2 linked regions of the Cupriavidus taiwanensis LMG 19424 genome follow. The protein of the gene in region 2 interacts with the protein of the main gene of each other region in a pairwise test. Links are inferred from orthologs where the notes say so. Each region holds a gene or a part of one and is shown on either strand. Other genes may lie near its edges.

Region 1 (7,330 bases), 1.4 Mb from region 2 along the record:
GTCCCTGCGCTTCGTGGTGACAACCCAGCCCAACCAGGAAATCCGCATCTGCGACAACGGCCCCGGCATCCCGCCAGAGGTGATGGGGCGGCTGCTGGTCGATCCGGTCACTACCCACGCCAGCGCTGGCGGCAGTGGCCTCGGCATGATTTTCTGCAACCGCGTCATGCAGTCTTTCGGCGGCGGCATCCGGATCGCCTCCGCCCCCGGTGCCGGGACCACAGTGACGCTGGACTTTCCAAATTTCAGGAATCGAATGATTAGGAGTGACCGATGAGCGAACCGATTGCCACCCAGGCACCACCCCCGGCGATTCTGTTCGTCGATGACGAGGCGACCGCCGTCAAATATTTCCAGCGGGCCATCGGCGCGCTGGCGCCGGTGGTGACTGGCGGCTCGGTGGAGGAGGGCAAGACGCTGCTGGACGCTCACGCCGACAGCCTGGCCGTGCTGGTCTCGGACCAGCGCATGCCGGGCGAGTACGGCAACGAACTGCTGCGCTATGCACGCGAGCGCTACCCGCATATCGTGCGCATCCTGACCACCGCGTACTCTGAACTCGACCAGACCGTCGAGGCGGTGAACCAAGGGCAGATCCACCGCTATATCAAGAAGCCGTGGGATATCACCGCGCTGCGCATGGAACTCAAGCAGGCGCTGGAAATGTCCGGCCTGCGCAAGGAGCGGGACCAGCTGGTGCGCGAGAAGCTGGCGGTGCTGCAGACCCAGACCGTGGCAACCCGCATCGGCATGCTGCACGCGCTGTGCGCGAGCCTGATCGGCCCGGGCCATTTCCAGCCGGTGGAGACTTACCTGGCGGCGGTCGACGTGGCGGGGGCCCGCAACGCCGAGCCGGACTGGCAGCGCATGGACTATGCCGACCTGGTTCGCGCCGAAGCTGAGCGCAGCGGTAGCTTCGGCCATGCCGTGGGCACACGCTTGGCCGGGCTGCGCAGCGCCAATGCGGGCCGGGGCGCTGCCGATGTCGCCGCCGTGGTTGCCGACGCGCTCGGCAGCGAGGTGGTGCGCCGCGACGGCGATACGGTGGTCTGGACCCAGCCGGCCGCGCTGGCCGAGTTCCTGGCCCAGCCCGTAGGCACGACGGTGTCGGCCGAGCATGCAGCCTGGCTGGCCAGCCTGCTGTGGCTGGAAGAAGCGGGCGGCGCGCTGAAGTTCGTTCGCGACGGCGACACCATCGTCTGCCGCGCCGCCCCGCGCAGCGAGAGCTTCGCCGCCGACCGCCTGGCCGCGTGGATCGAGCGCTTCTCGATGCCGGCCTGAGTTTTTTCGGGCTGGCCATGAAAAACGGCGCCCCGCGGGGCGCCGTTCTGTTTTTGCAGTCGGGCAGGGTTCAGGCCTGCGCGCCGTAGTTGGGGTCGTTGCGGTCGGTCGAGTCGGCCTTCTTCTCGCCCTTGACCAGGTCCTCGCGCTTCACGCCCAGCCACATCGCCAGCGCCGCGGCCACGAACACCGACGAATAGATACCGAACAGGATACCCACCGTCAGCGCCAGCGCGAAGTAATGCAGCGTCGGGCCGCCGAAGAAGAACATCGACAGCACCATCATTTCGGTCGAGCCGTGGGTGATGATGGTGCGCGACATCGTGCTGGTGATGGCGTGGTCGATGACCTCGTGGGTGGTCATCTTGCGGTACTTGCGGAAAGCCTCGCGGATCCGGTCGAAGATCACCACCGATTCGTTCACGGAGTAGCCCAGCACCGCCAGGATCGCCGCCAGCACCGAGAGCGAGAACTCCCACTGGAAGAAGGCGAAGAAGCCCAGGATGATGACGATGTCGTGCAGGTTGGCGATGATGCCCGCCACCGCGAACTTCCACTCGAAGCGGAACGACAGGTAGATCACGATCCCGATGATCACGCACAGCAGCGCCAGCAGGCCGTCGGTGGCCAGCTCCTTGCCGACCTGCGGGCCGACGAACTCGACACGCTGCAGCTTGACGTCGGGCGACGCCGCGGTGAGCGCGCCCATCACCTGCTCGCTCTGCTGGGCCGAGGTGGCGGGCTTGCCGTCCGGGCCCTTTTGCAGCGGCAGGCGGATCATCACGTCGCGCGAGGTGCCGAAGTTCTGCACCTGCACATCGGTGTAGCCCAGCTTGCTAACCTGGCCGCGGATCTTTTCCAGGTCGGCCGCCTGCTGGTAGCTGACCTCCATCACCGTGCCGCCGGTGAATTCGATCGACAGGTGCAGGCCTTTCTGCCAGAGGAAGAACACGGCCGCGGCAAACGTCAGGAAGGAGATCACGTTGAAGATCAACGCGTGCTTCATGAACGGAATGTCGCGCCGGATGCGGAAGAATTCCATGTTGAATCCTGTTCTGTACTACGTGTTGTGCCGCGGGTCGCTTACTTGGCGACCGGCGTGTCGGTGGTATTGCCGGGCTTCCAGATCTGGCCGATGGCCACGCTCTGCAGCTTCTTCTTGCGGCCGTACCAGAGGTTGACCAGCCCGCGGTTGAAGAACACCGCCGAGAACATCGAGGTCAGGATGCCCAGGCAGTGCACCACGGCAAAGCCGCGCACCGGGCCCGAGCCGAACGCCAGCAGCGCCAGGCCGGCGATCAGCGTGGTCACGTTGGAGTCCAGGATGGTGGCCCAGGCGCGGTCGAAACCGACCGCGATCGCCATCTGCGGCGACGCGCCGGCGCGCAGTTCTTCGCGGATGCGCTCGTTGATCAGCACGTTGGCGTCGATGGCCATGCCCAGCACCAGCGCGATGGCGGCGATGCCCGGCAGCGTCAGCGTGGCCTGCAGCATCGACAGCACCGCGATCAGCAGCAGCAGGTTCACGCCCAGCGCGATCACCGAGAACACGCCGAACAGCATGTAGTACAGGATCATGAACACGCCGATGGCGGCAAAGCCATAGGCGACCGAATCGAAGCCCTTCTCGATGTTGTCGGCACCCAGCGACGGGCCGATGGTGCGTTCCTCGATGATCTCCATCGGCGCGGCCAGCGAGCCGGCGCGCAGCAGCAGGGCCAGGTCGTTGGCGGCCTCGGTGGAGTAGGAGCCGGTGATCTGGAAGCTCGAGCCCAGTTCGGACTGGATCGTCGCCACCGTCAGCACTTCGCCCTTGCCCTTTTCGAACAGCACGATCGCCATCGGCTTCTTCAGGTTCTCGCGCGAGACGTCGCGCAGCACGCGGCCGCCCTGGGCGTCGAGCTTGATATTGACCGAAGGCTGCTGGTTCTGGTCGAAGCCGGCGGAGGCGCTTTCGATGCGGTCGCCGGTGAAGATGACCTGCTTCTTCAGCACCACCGGGGCGCCGTTGCCTTGCGTGAACAGCTCGCTGCCGAACGGGATCGGGTCGCCCGGACGCGGGCTGCGCGGCGCGTCGTTGTCGACCAGGCGCGCTTCCAGCGTGGCGGTGCGGCCGATGATGTCCTTGGCCTTGGCGGTGTCCTGCACGCCCGGCAGCTGCACCACGATACGGTCGGCGCCTTGCTGCTGGATCACCGGCTCGGCCACGCCGAGCTCGTTGACGCGGTTGTGCAGGGTGGTGATGTTCTGTTTGACCGCGGCGTCCTGGACGGCCCGGCGGGCGGCCTCGGTGAAGGTGCCGACGATGTTGTTGCCGTCCATGGCGAAGGCCACTTCGCGCACGTTGTCGGCCAGCAGCGTGCGGGCGCGGCTGGCATCGTCGGCATTGTTGAAGCGCACCGTCAGGCGTTCGCCGTCGCGGTCGATGCCGCCGTGGCGGATGTTCTTGTCACGCAGCAGCGTGCGCGCGTCGCCGGCCAGGCTGTCGAGCTTCTTGTCGACCGCGCCCTTCATGTCGACCTGCAGCAGGAAGTGCACGCCGCCGCGCAGGTCCAGGCCCAGGTACATCGGCAGCGCGTGCAGCGAGGTCAGCCAGCGCGGCGAGCCCGACAACAGGTTCAGCGCGACCACGTAGGCGGGGTCGGATGCGTCCGGGTTCAGCGCGCGCGACAGCACGTCCTTGGCCTTGAGCTGCTCGTCGGTGGTGCGGAAGCGCGCCTTGACCGAGCCCGACTGGCCGGAAATATCGAAGAAGACGCCGTCGGGCTGCAGCTGGTTCTGCGCCAGGATCTCTTCGACCTGCTTCTGCATCGACAGGTCGACCTTGACCGTGGCCTTGCCCGAGGACACCTGCACGGCAGGCGCCTCGCCGAAGAAGTTCGGCAAGGTGTAGATGATGCCGATGGCCAGGGCCACCAGGATCACGAGGTATTTCCAAAGCGGATAACGATTCATCTCGGGCCAGTCATTCAGCGGTTGGCGGGGCCGGCACAGGCGTGGCGCGCCACGTCGGCGGGGCCGAACCGGTTTGGCAAACAGCCGCCTGGCAGCCTCGGATCGAAGCGCAAAGGGCTTCGTCGGGCTGGATCAGGCGGCTGCCGGGGCATGCGCGAACAGGCATGCCGGAAAAGACAAAGGCGGGAGTCGCGCGCGCGATCCGGGGATCAGAGCGCCTTCAGCGAGCCCTTGGGCAGCACCGTGGTCACGGCATTCTTCTGCACCGTGATCTCGGTGCCTTCGGCGATTTCCAGGCTGACGTACTGGTCGGTGACCTTGGTCACGCGGCCCAGGATGCCGCCGGCGGTGACGACTTCGTCGTTCTTGGCCAGCGCTTCGAGCATTGCCTTGGCTTCCTTCTGGCGCTTCATCTGCGGGCGGATCATGATGAACCACAGCACACCAAACATCAGGATGATGGGCAGGAAGCTCATCAGGCCGCCAGCCGCGCCGCCGGCACCGGCGGTCTGGGCAAATGCGTTAGAAATCAGCACGTTGATTCTCCGTCACAAAAGTCAATCAATTAATCGAACATTCTACCATTCGCACCCAGCCCGCCCTTGGCATTCTAGGGCGGAATACGGGTTTGTTCGGGGTGATGCCGGGGCGACTCTCAGCTCGCATGTCGTTCGCGCTCAGGCGGGAACCCAGTGACTTCGAAAGACGCTGGATTCCCGCCTGCGCGGCAATGACGGTGGAAATGACCCCGCTATTCGACCGGCACGGCCGCGAAAGTTCTCGGACCGGCCGCGCCGGTCACTGCGTGCCGCGCGCGCGGTCGGCGGCGAACTGGCGGCGGAAGTCGGCAAAGCGGTGCTGCTCGATGGCCTCGCGCACCTCGCGCATCAGCTGCAGGTAGTAGTGCAGGTTGTGGATGGTGTTCAGGCGCGCGCCCAGGATCTCGCCCACGCGGTGCAGGTGGTGCAGGTAGGCGCGCGAGAAATTGCGGCAGGTGTAGCAGGCGCAGCTCTCGTCGAGCGGGCGCGGGTCGTTGCGGTGCGCGGCGTTCTTGATCTTGACATCGCCGTAGCGCGTGAAGAGCCAGCCGTTGCGCGCGTTGCGGGTCGGCATCACGCAGTCGAACATGTCGACCCCCGCGGCGACGCCGGCAACCAGGTCTTCGGGCGTGCCCACGCCCATCAGGTAGTGCGGCTTGTTGGCCGGCAGGCGCGGCGCCACGTGTTCCAGCACGCGCATCATGTCTTCCTTGGGTTCGCCGACGGACAGCCCGCCGATGGCAAAGCCGTGGAAGTCCAGCTCGGACAGCCCCGCCAGCGACTCGTCGCGCAGGTCTTCGTACATGCCGCCCTGGACGATGCCGAACAGCGCGTTCGGGTTGGCCAGCCGCTCGAATTCATCGCGCGAGCGCCTGGCCCAGCGCAGGCTCATGCGCATCGACTTGGCGGCCTCCTCGTGCGTGGCCGGGCGGCCGTCGATTTCGTACGGGGTGCATTCGTCGAACTGCATGACGATGTCCGAGTTCAGCGTGCGCTGGATCTGCATCGAGATCTCGGGCGACAGGAAGAGCTTGTCGCCGTTGACGGGCGAGGCAAAGGTGACCCCATCTTCGGTGATCTTGCGCAGATCGCCCAGCGAAAACACCTGGAAGCCGCCGGAGTCGGTCAGGATCGGCTTGTCCCAGCCGATAAAGCGGTGCAGGCCTTCGTGGGCGTTGACCACGTCCAGCCCCGGGCGCAACCACAGGTGGAAGGTATTGCCCAGGATGATCTGCGCGCCGATCTCGTTCAGTTCCAGCGGCGACATCGCCTTGACCGAGCCATAGGTGCCCACCGGCATGAAGATGGGCGTTTCGACCACGCCGTGGTTCAGCGTGACGCGGCCGCGGCGGGCGTTGCCGTCGGTGGTAATGAGTTCGAAGTTGAGCATGGCGAATAAGCTGAAATCAGGCCGCGGCGGCGTCCGGCTGCCGGGTCAGCAGCATGGCGTCTCCGTAGCTGAAGAAACGGTAGCGCTGCTCGACCGCATGGCGGTAGGCGGCGCGGATGGCTTGCACCCCGGCCAGTGCCGACACCAGCATCAGCAGCGTCGACTTGGGCAGGTGGAAGTTGGTGATCAGGGCGTCGACCAGGCGGAAGCGGTAGCCGGGCGTGATGAAGATATCGGTGTCGCCGCTGCCGGCGGCGAGCGTGCCGTCGGGCTGCGCGGCCGATTCCAGCGCGCGCAGCGAGGTGGTGCCGACCGCGATCACGCGGCCGCCGCGTGCCCGCGTCTCGCGCACGGCCTGCGCCAGGTCTTCGGAAATTGCGTACCACTCCGAGTGCATCTTGTGCTCGGCCAGGTTCTCGGTGCGCACTGGCTGGAAGGTGCCGGCACCCACGTGCAGCGTCAGGAAGGCGCGGCGCACGCCGGCGGCATCGAGCCGCGCGAACAGCGCGTCGTCGAAATGCAGGCCGGCGGTGGGCGCGGCCACCGCGCCCGGGCTGCGCGCGTAGACGGTCTGGTAGCGGGTCTCGTCGTAGGCGTCGGGGTCGTGCGTGATATACGGCGGCAGCGGCAGGCGGCCGTAGCGCTCGATCAGGTCCAGCGCCGGCTCGGGGAAGCGCAGCGTGAAGAACTGGTCCACGCGCGGGCCCACGGTCACGGCGAAGGCATCGTCGGCCAGGTGCAGGGCGCTGCCTTCGACCGGCGTCTTCGAGGCGCGCACCTGGGCCAGCACGGTATGGGTGTCGAGCACGCGCTCCACCAGCACTTCGACCTTGCCGCCGCTGGGCTTGTGGCCGAAGAAGCGGGCCTTGATCACGCGGGTGTCGTTGAACACCAGCAGGTCGTCCGGACGCAGGTAATCGACGATGTCGCTGAAGGCGCGGTCGGCCATGTGCACCGCGTCGGCGGTGTCGCCGGGGGCGAGCCGCTCCACCACCAGCAGCCGGCTGGCGCTGCGGTCGGGCAGCGCGCTCTGGGCGATCAGTTCGGGCGGCAGCGGAAAGTCGAAATCGGAAAGCGTCAACATCGTGGGAAGGGCGGGCTGCGCGGTCGGCAGGCTGTGGAGCATGGCGCATCACTCCGCTGCCCGGTTTGGCAGCCGGCATGG
Region 2 (7,405 bases):
CGCCGACATCGTGCGCGCCTGCCTGATCGCGCGCGACGTGTTCGGCCTGACCGCGCTGTGGCAAGAGATCGACGCGCTCGACAATCGCGTGGCAGACGCCGAGCAGGCGCGCATGTTCGGCTCGGTGGCGTTGCTGCTGGAGCGCGCTTGCCTGTGGTTCATCCGCTATCTGCGCAGCGGCAGCAGCGCCACCGAGAACCTGGCGCGCTTTGCGCAGGCGGCCCAATGGCTGGCGCCCCGGTTGCCGCAACTCTTGCCGCAGGCGGATGCCGCCGCGTTGACCGAGCACACGCGTGCGCTGATCGAGGCGGGAGTGGGCGAGACACTTGCCATGCGCGTGGCCGGCAGCGAGATTTCCGCCGCGGCGCTCGATATTGCCGAAGTGGCCGCTGCGTGCGAGCGCAGCCTGGATCTGGTGGCGGGGGTCTACTTCGCGCTGGACAGCCACCTGAGCTTCAGCTGGCTGCGCGAACGCGCGCTGGCTTTGCCGTCGGATACCCACTGGGACCTGCTGGCGCGCACCACCACGCTGGAAGACCTGGGACGGCTCAAGCGCGCGCTGACGGTCAGCGTGCTGTCGCAGTCGGGCGATCAGTCCTCGCCGGAAGCGATGATCGACGCCTGGCGCGCCAGCCGCCACGGCGCACTCGAACGGTTCACGCGCATGCTGGCGGACCAGCGCGCTTCCGGGGCGGCGGGGCTGTCGATGCTGTCGGTCGCGGTGCGCGAGATCGGCATGCTGGAGCGAAGCTAGCCGCGCCCCGAGTCCGGCGGCTTACTCGTCGGAGCCGGCGCCGATGTCCGCATCGGCGTCGTCGCCGCACGGACGCAGCTCGAGGCCGAGCAGGATCAGCAGCTCGAAGGCATCGGACAGCAGGTGCTTCTGCCTCGGCAACAGGCTGGCGTACGGCATGTCATAGATCGACTGGTGCGCAGAGCGCTCGCCCTTCAGGCCGCGGTCGCGCGCGATGTCCGACAGCAGCGCGGCAAACCCGGACAGGTCCTGCGCCGCCAGCGCCGAGTTCAACACCCTGGCGATAACTTCGGGCGAAGCGTTCGCCCAGCCCATGCGTTCGGCATTGGAAGCGGGGTCGTGGGAAGGGTCGGCAAAGTCCATGTTGTGTTTAACGGTCCTGCCTAAACTAGCTTAAGCCGCCAACGATGTGAATTTGACCCCACACAGGTGGGGTGACATGCCTTGCCGCAGGGGGGCTACCGCTGTGCTGGCTTGGCGCCGTGCTTCGCGCGGCCCGGCGCTGGTGCCCTTGCCTGTGCCCTGGCGGCCCGCTTGAGCGCCGGCTTTTCGGCGGACGTTCCGGCTGCCTTTCCCGCCGTGTTTCCCGCCGTGTTTCCCGCTGCCTTGGCGGGGACCTGGCGATACGTCGTGCTGCCATCCGCTGCCTTGCGAGCCTTCACGTGATTGCGGGCTCCACACTGCGGGCAGCGGAACACGGGGCCCTGCCCTTCATCGCGGATCTGCACCTCATCCTGCTTCCAGCGCGCGCCGCAAGCCTGGTTCCCACAAACAAACATGAATTCTCCTGGAGAGTGCCGGTGCGTGTCCTGGCACGAGCGCCGGCGCGCCACCGAAACGGTCCGCGCGTACGCAGGCGCGATTATCAGGCCTGTTGGCGGGCAGCGGGTCGATTTGCCGCAGATTCCGCGGCCTCGCCGTTGTCGCCCTTTCCGTCAGCCATTGCGCTGCACCCATTGCTTCGCCCAGGCAATCGCGGCGGCGCGTGCCTCGTCCGGCGTGGCATGCGTGGTCGGCGGCGCCCCGCCTTCGAGCACCACGGCGCCCGATTCCCAGATATCGCACAGGGCCTTGAACCGCCCCATCCCCAAGGCATGGCAAAACACATGGATGACGAAACCGCGGTACTCGACCACGTCGGTGGCGGCATCGGTGAGCACCTGGTCCGCGGTGACGTCGGCCGGCAACAGCGGCGCATCGGGCTGTCGCAATTCGCGCTGCGCGGCAGCGGTGCGGGCAGAGCACGCCAGCGCGCCGCCGGCGACGGCGCCCAGCAGCACGCCCAGGCCGAACCAGCAGGCTTTGCTTCCGCTCCCAGTCATGGCATCTCCTGTAGCGATCCGGCGGTCCCGGCAAGACAGCGTGATGGGCGCTGTCATCGGTTTCAGGTTATACCAGGCAGCCGGTCACGTACCGCCCTGCCGATGGCCAGTTTTGAGAATCTGGAGGATGACCGAACGGCACGCCGCCGCTATACTGTACATCCATACAGTATCAGGACACTGCCATGCCCTTGTACCAGTCCGAATCCATCCTGCTCGAAGCCTATTACTTCGGCGACGACAGCGAATCCGTGCGCTTGCGCTGCGGCAGCGTTTGCGTGAACGCCGGCGCCATCCTGGTTGACGGCATCGAGCCACGCCAGCTGCAATCGCTGCGCTGGACGCCGGATTTCCTGTCGTTCGAGGCGCAAGGCATGCGCCACCGCTATCCGGTAAGCCGTCCGGCGCTGGTCGGCCCCGCGCAAGCGCGGTTCGCCTTGCTTTAAGCTACGCCCTTTGATTTCGGCAATGCGCCCGCATAAAAAAACAGCCCGCCGCGGCGGAGCATGCGGGCGGGCTGGTGAGTACAGCCGGGCCAGTCTACGCGCCCGCACATGAGCGTCATGCCGTAAGCACCCCGGTATCCCGGCGCCTTTTCCGGTTTCCGGCCCGCGCCATCGCATCGTCAGACCACCCCAAGGCGAACTGCGCCTCAAAAGACACTGGCGCTGTCAGACGGCCACCGATACCGGCCGCGGCAAGCAGCGTGGAGACTAGGGCATCTTCCACAACGGAGGTGCGCCATGCCAGCCAGGAACATCCACGTCGTACCGCTCGAAAGCGGCTGGGCCATTGAATCCGAAGACGGTACGGGCGGACGCCAGCTCTACGCGACGCAAGAAGACGCGATCGCCGCGGGCACCGAAAAAGCCCGGCAGCTCCACGCGGAACTGCTCGTCCACGGCCGCGACGGCCGTATCCGAATGCGCAACAGCTTTGGCAATGACCCTCGCGACATCCCGGGCTGAACCGGCCGCCGCGCTTCAGCCTCCGCTGGCGCGCAACCCTTCCACGCGCGCGCGCGTCGCGTAATAAGCCAGCACAAGCGATGCAGTCAATGCCAGCCCGGCAACTGCCAGCGCGATGCATGTGGTGCCTGCGATTCCGTTGCCCTTGTCCGACATTGCCCTCTCCGTCGCGATGAAGTCCACTGTGCCACCACTATAGGTGCAATGGACGCAATCGAAAAACGGCCACGACCGCATGGCTTCGCACACGCGGTGACCGCGCCTTGTTCCAGGCGCGACGTCGCGCATACCGCGATCCGGGCACGGCAATAAAAAAAACCCGCTTGGCGATTTGCCAAGCGGGTTTCTTGTCTGGTCGGGGCGAGAGGATTTGAACCTCCGACCACCTGCACCCCATGCAGGTACGCTACCAGGCTGCGCTACGCCCCGAAGCAAAAGATTATAACAGAAGCATTTCTCGTATGACTAGCTCCTGACGTGGAAATTATCCGTGCTTCGCGATCTCGCGCAACTGCGCCAGCAGGTGCTGCACGTCGACCAGCGCATTGCGCAGACCCGCGATGTCGACCGACAGCGCCGGCGCTTTCTCCGCGGCGGTTTCCATCGATTGCTGAGCTGTCGTGGCGGCGCCGTGATGACGGCCCTCGTCGAGCCGGTTGCGCGCGCCGTTGATGGTGAAGCCCTGCTCGTACAGCAGCTCGCGGATGCGGCGGATCAGCAGGACTTCATGGTGCTGGTAGTAGCGGCGGTTGCCGCGCCGCTTGACCGGCTTGAGCTGCGTAAACTCCTGTTCCCAGTAGCGCAGCACGTGCGGCTTGACGGCGCAAAGCTCGCTCACCTCACCGATGGTGAAGTAGCGCTTGGCCGGGATCGGCGGCAACGCGATGCGGTCGCTGGGTTTGTCCGACATGCAGAGGTGTAGACGAGCGTCAGGCCATGCCGGCCAGGAGGTTGGCGCGCGTCACGCGCGCGCCGAGAAGAATACCGATGCCGGCCTCGGGAAGCAATCCGCCGTTCGGGTGACGCGTCAGCCGGCGATGCCGGCGCGTTCTTCGACCAGGCCCTTCAGCTTCTGGCTGGCGTGGAACGTGACTACGCGGCGCGCGGTGATCGGGATGACTTCGCCGGTCTTGGGATTGCGGCCGGGCCGCTGGGGCTTGTCGCGCAACTGGAAGTTGCCGAAGCCGGAAAGCTTGACGCTGTCGCCCTGCTCCAGCGCTTCGCGGATGACGTCGAAGAAGGCCTCGACCATGTCCTTCGATTCACGCTTGTTCAGGCCCACCTGGTCGAACAGCATCTCGGCAAGCTCGGCCTTGGTCAGCGTGGGAACTTCGGTCGCGCGGGCTTCCGGCATTGCATCGTCAAGGGAGGATGCCTGCCGGTCGCTCATCTCACCCAGTGCTGCAGCGGTCATGGAATTCGCGTCTCGATCATTCATGTCGATCGCTCGAGTATCTGTCTGGCGATCCGCCCGGGGCGAGCCCGGGCGCCCTTTTTATCGTGCTCCGTCGGTCCTGGCGACGGATCAACCGCGCAGCCGCGCCTGGAAGGCTTCGGTCAGCGCGTCGACCATGCAGCGCACCGCGCTGTCGACGGTTTCGTCCTGGAGGGTCGACCCAGTATCTTGCAAGGTCACCCGGAACGCAAGGCTTTTCTCGTCCGCGCCAATGGCCGTGGAAGCGCCCTTGGGACGGAACTCGTCGAACAGCACCAGGCCCTGGCAGAAGCGGCCGTAACCCTGTTTTTCCAGGGCCGCGCGCATGGCGTCGAGCAGGTCCTGCACGCGTACCGATTGCTTCACGACCACGGCCAGGTCGCGCACGGCGGCGGGGAACTTGGAGATCTCGGTGTACGCCGGCAGGCCGGTGGCGCGCAGCGCGTCGAGCCGCAGTTCGAACAGCACCGGTGCATGCGCCAGCTCATACTCCTGCAGCCAGCGCGGATGCAGTTCGCCAACCACGCCCACGGGCTTGCCGTCGAGCAGCACGCGCGCGGCGCGGCCCGGGTGCAGCGCCGGATGCGATACCGGCTCGAAGCGCGGCACGCGCGGATGGAACAGCGCCTCGACATCGCCCTTCACGTCGAAGAAGTCGACGTTGCGCGTAGCGATGCCCCACTGCTCCTCGAACGCCGGGCCGTAGGCGATGCCCGCGGCCATCATCGGCTGGTCATACCCGGCCACGGTCAGGCCGCCGTCCTTGACGCCGGCGTCGCGATGGAACACCCGGCCCACCTCGAACAGGCGCACGCGCGCGGCCTTGCGGTTCAGGTTGTAGCGCACCTTGTCGACCAGCCCGCCGATCAGCGTCGAGCGCATCACCGCCAGCTGGCTGGCGATCGGGTTCAGCAGGCGGATCGGCTGGTCGTTGGCGGCGAAGTCGCGCTCCCACTTCTCTTCGACGAAGGCGAAGTTGATCACTTCCTGATAGTCGCGCGCGGCCACGGCATGGCGCACCACGTGAGTGGAACGGCTGCCTTCGTTGGTCGGGCGCATTTCGCTCTCGGCGACCGGCGGGCGCGCCGGAATGCGCTCGAAGCCGTAGATGCGCGCGACTTCCTCGATCAGGTCTTCCTCGATCTCGATATCGAAGCGGTAGCTCGGCGGCGTGACTTCGAACAACTCACCTTCGGCACCCTGCGTACGCGTGAACGGCAGCTGCAGCCGCTGGAACACGTCGGCGATGGCCGCCGGCGACAGCTCGATGCCAAGCACGCGCTCGGCGCGCGCCACGCGCAGGCTGACCGGCTTGCGCACCGGCAGGTTGACCACATGGTCGTCCACCGGGCCGGCCTGGCCTCCGCAGATGGCAAGGATCAGCGCGGTGATGCGCTCGATATGCTCGACCGTGGTGGCGTAGTCCACGCCGCGCTCGAAGCGGTGTCCGGCGTCGGTAGAGAAGTTGTAGCGGCGGCTGCGGCCCTGGATCGCGGCCGGCCACCAGAAGGCGGCTTCGAGGTAGATGTCGGTAGTGTCCAGCGTGACGGCGGTGCTGTCGCCGCCCATGATGCCGGCCAGGCTCTCGATCTCTTTTTCGTCGGCGATCACGCCGACCTGCTCGTCGACCTCGATGGTGTTGCCGTTCAGCAGCTTGATCTGCTCGCCCTTGCGGCCCCAGCGCACGTCCAGGCCGCCGTGGATCTTGTGCAGGTCGAACACGTGCGACGGACGACCCAGCTCCAGCATCACGTAGTTCGAGATATCGACCAGCGCGGACACGCTGCGCTGGCCCGAGCGCTCGAGCCGCTGCACCATCCACAGCGGCGTGGCGGCACGCGCGTTGACGCCGCGGATGATGCGCCCGGAGAAGCGGCCACAGAGATCGGGCGCCGACACCTTGACCGGCAGTTTGTCCTGGATCGTCACCGGCACCGGCTGCATGTCGGGCAGGTTCAGTGCGGCACCGGTCAGCGCGGACACTTCGCGCGCGACGCCGTGGATCGACAGGCAGTCGGCCTTGTTCGGCGTCAGCTTGATGACGAAGACCTGGTCGTCCAGGTCCAGATACTGGCGGATGTTCTGGCCGACCGGCGCGTCGTCCGGCAGCACCATCAGGCCGCCGTGGTCTTCCGACAGCTTCAGTTCGCGCGCCGAGCACAGCATGCCGTAGCTGTCCACGCCACGCAGCTTGCCGACCTTGATCTCGAACGGCTTGCCGCCATCCTCTGCCGGCGGCAGCACCGCGCCGACCAGCGCGCACGGCACCTTGATGCCGGGCCTGACGTTGGGCGCGCCGCAGACGATCTGCAGGGTCTCGCCGGTGCCGGCATCGACCTGGCATACGTTGAGGCGGTCGGCATTGGGATGGCGCTCGGTCGACAGCACGTGCGCAACCACCACCTTGTCGAACGGCGGCGCGACCGGGCCCACCTCTTCCACTTCGAGGCCGGCCATGGTCAGGCTGTGCGACAGCGCGTCGGTGGAAATCTTTTCAGGGTTGGCGAAGGTGCGAAGCCAGGATTCCGAGAATTGCATGGCGCTTCTGATCCGGTAAGTATTCGGTGTAGTCGGTGACGAGTTTTGACGGTGCGCCGGTCAGGCGAACTGGCGCAGGAAGCGCACATCGCCCTCGAAGAACAGGCGCAGGTCGTTGATGCCATAGCGCAGCATGGTCAGGCGCTCGAGGCCGGAGCCGAACGCGAAACCGATATAGCGCTCGGGATCGAGGCCCATGTTGCGCAGCACGTTCGGGTGCACCTGGCCCGAACCGGAGATTTCCAGCCACTTGCCATTGCCGAAGGCCATGTCGATTTCCGCCGAGGGCTCGGTGAACGGGAAGTACGACGGGCGGAAGCGCACCTGGATGTCGTCGCGCTCGAAGAACTTGCGCAGGAAATCGGTGTACACGCCCTTCAGGTCGGCA

The links.
Region 1: the proteins of pheT (region 2) and secD interact in binary tests that used the Escherichia coli proteins (3 or more experiments, as listed by UniProt). The link is inferred for Cupriavidus taiwanensis LMG 19424 from one-to-one orthologs.

Annotation. Positions count from the first base shown.
Region 1 is NC_010528.1:2,740,897-2,748,226, reverse strand. Bases 1,801-4,783 are described here. They hold secD (protein translocase subunit SecD), read right to left. Parts: upstream 4,237-4,783; coding sequence 2,365-4,236; downstream 1,801-2,364. Other genes in these bases: yajC (preprotein translocase subunit YajC), read right to left, coding at 4,446-4,772; secF (protein translocase subunit SecF), read right to left, coding at 1,801-2,323. In the rest of the region: RALTA_RS12615 (hybrid sensor histidine kinase/response regulator), read left to right, coding at 1-277; RALTA_RS12610 (response regulator), read left to right, coding at 274-1,281; more of secF, read right to left, coding at 1,352-1,800; tRNA guanosine(34) transglycosylase Tgt, read right to left, coding at 5,035-6,165; tRNA preQ1(34) S-adenosylmethionine ribosyltransferase-isomerase QueA, read right to left, coding at 6,182-7,249. UniProt on the Escherichia coli protein: Part of the Sec protein translocase complex. Interacts with the SecYEG preprotein conducting channel. SecDF uses the proton motive force (PMF) to complete protein translocation after the ATP-dependent function of SecA.
Region 2 is NC_010528.1:1,300,629-1,308,033, reverse strand. Bases 4,294-7,351 are described here. They hold pheT (phenylalanine--tRNA ligase subunit beta), read right to left. Parts: upstream 7,018-7,351; coding sequence 4,570-7,017; downstream 4,294-4,569. Other genes in these bases: pheS (phenylalanine--tRNA ligase subunit alpha), read right to left, coding at 7,078-7,351; RALTA_RS06070 (integration host factor subunit alpha), read right to left, coding at 4,294-4,482. Outside these bases: RALTA_RS06105 (NAD-glutamate dehydrogenase), read left to right, coding at 1-754; RALTA_RS06100 (hypothetical protein), read right to left, coding at 776-1,117; RALTA_RS06095 (hypothetical protein), read right to left, coding at 1,690-2,076; RALTA_RS06090 (hypothetical protein), read left to right, coding at 2,262-2,522; RALTA_RS06085 (DUF2188 domain-containing protein), read left to right, coding at 2,820-3,044; RALTA_RS30245 (hypothetical protein), read right to left, coding at 3,060-3,200; RALTA_RS06075 (MerR family transcriptional regulator), read right to left, coding at 3,529-3,954; more of RALTA_RS06070, read right to left, coding at 4,072-4,293; more of pheS, read right to left, coding at 7,352-7,405.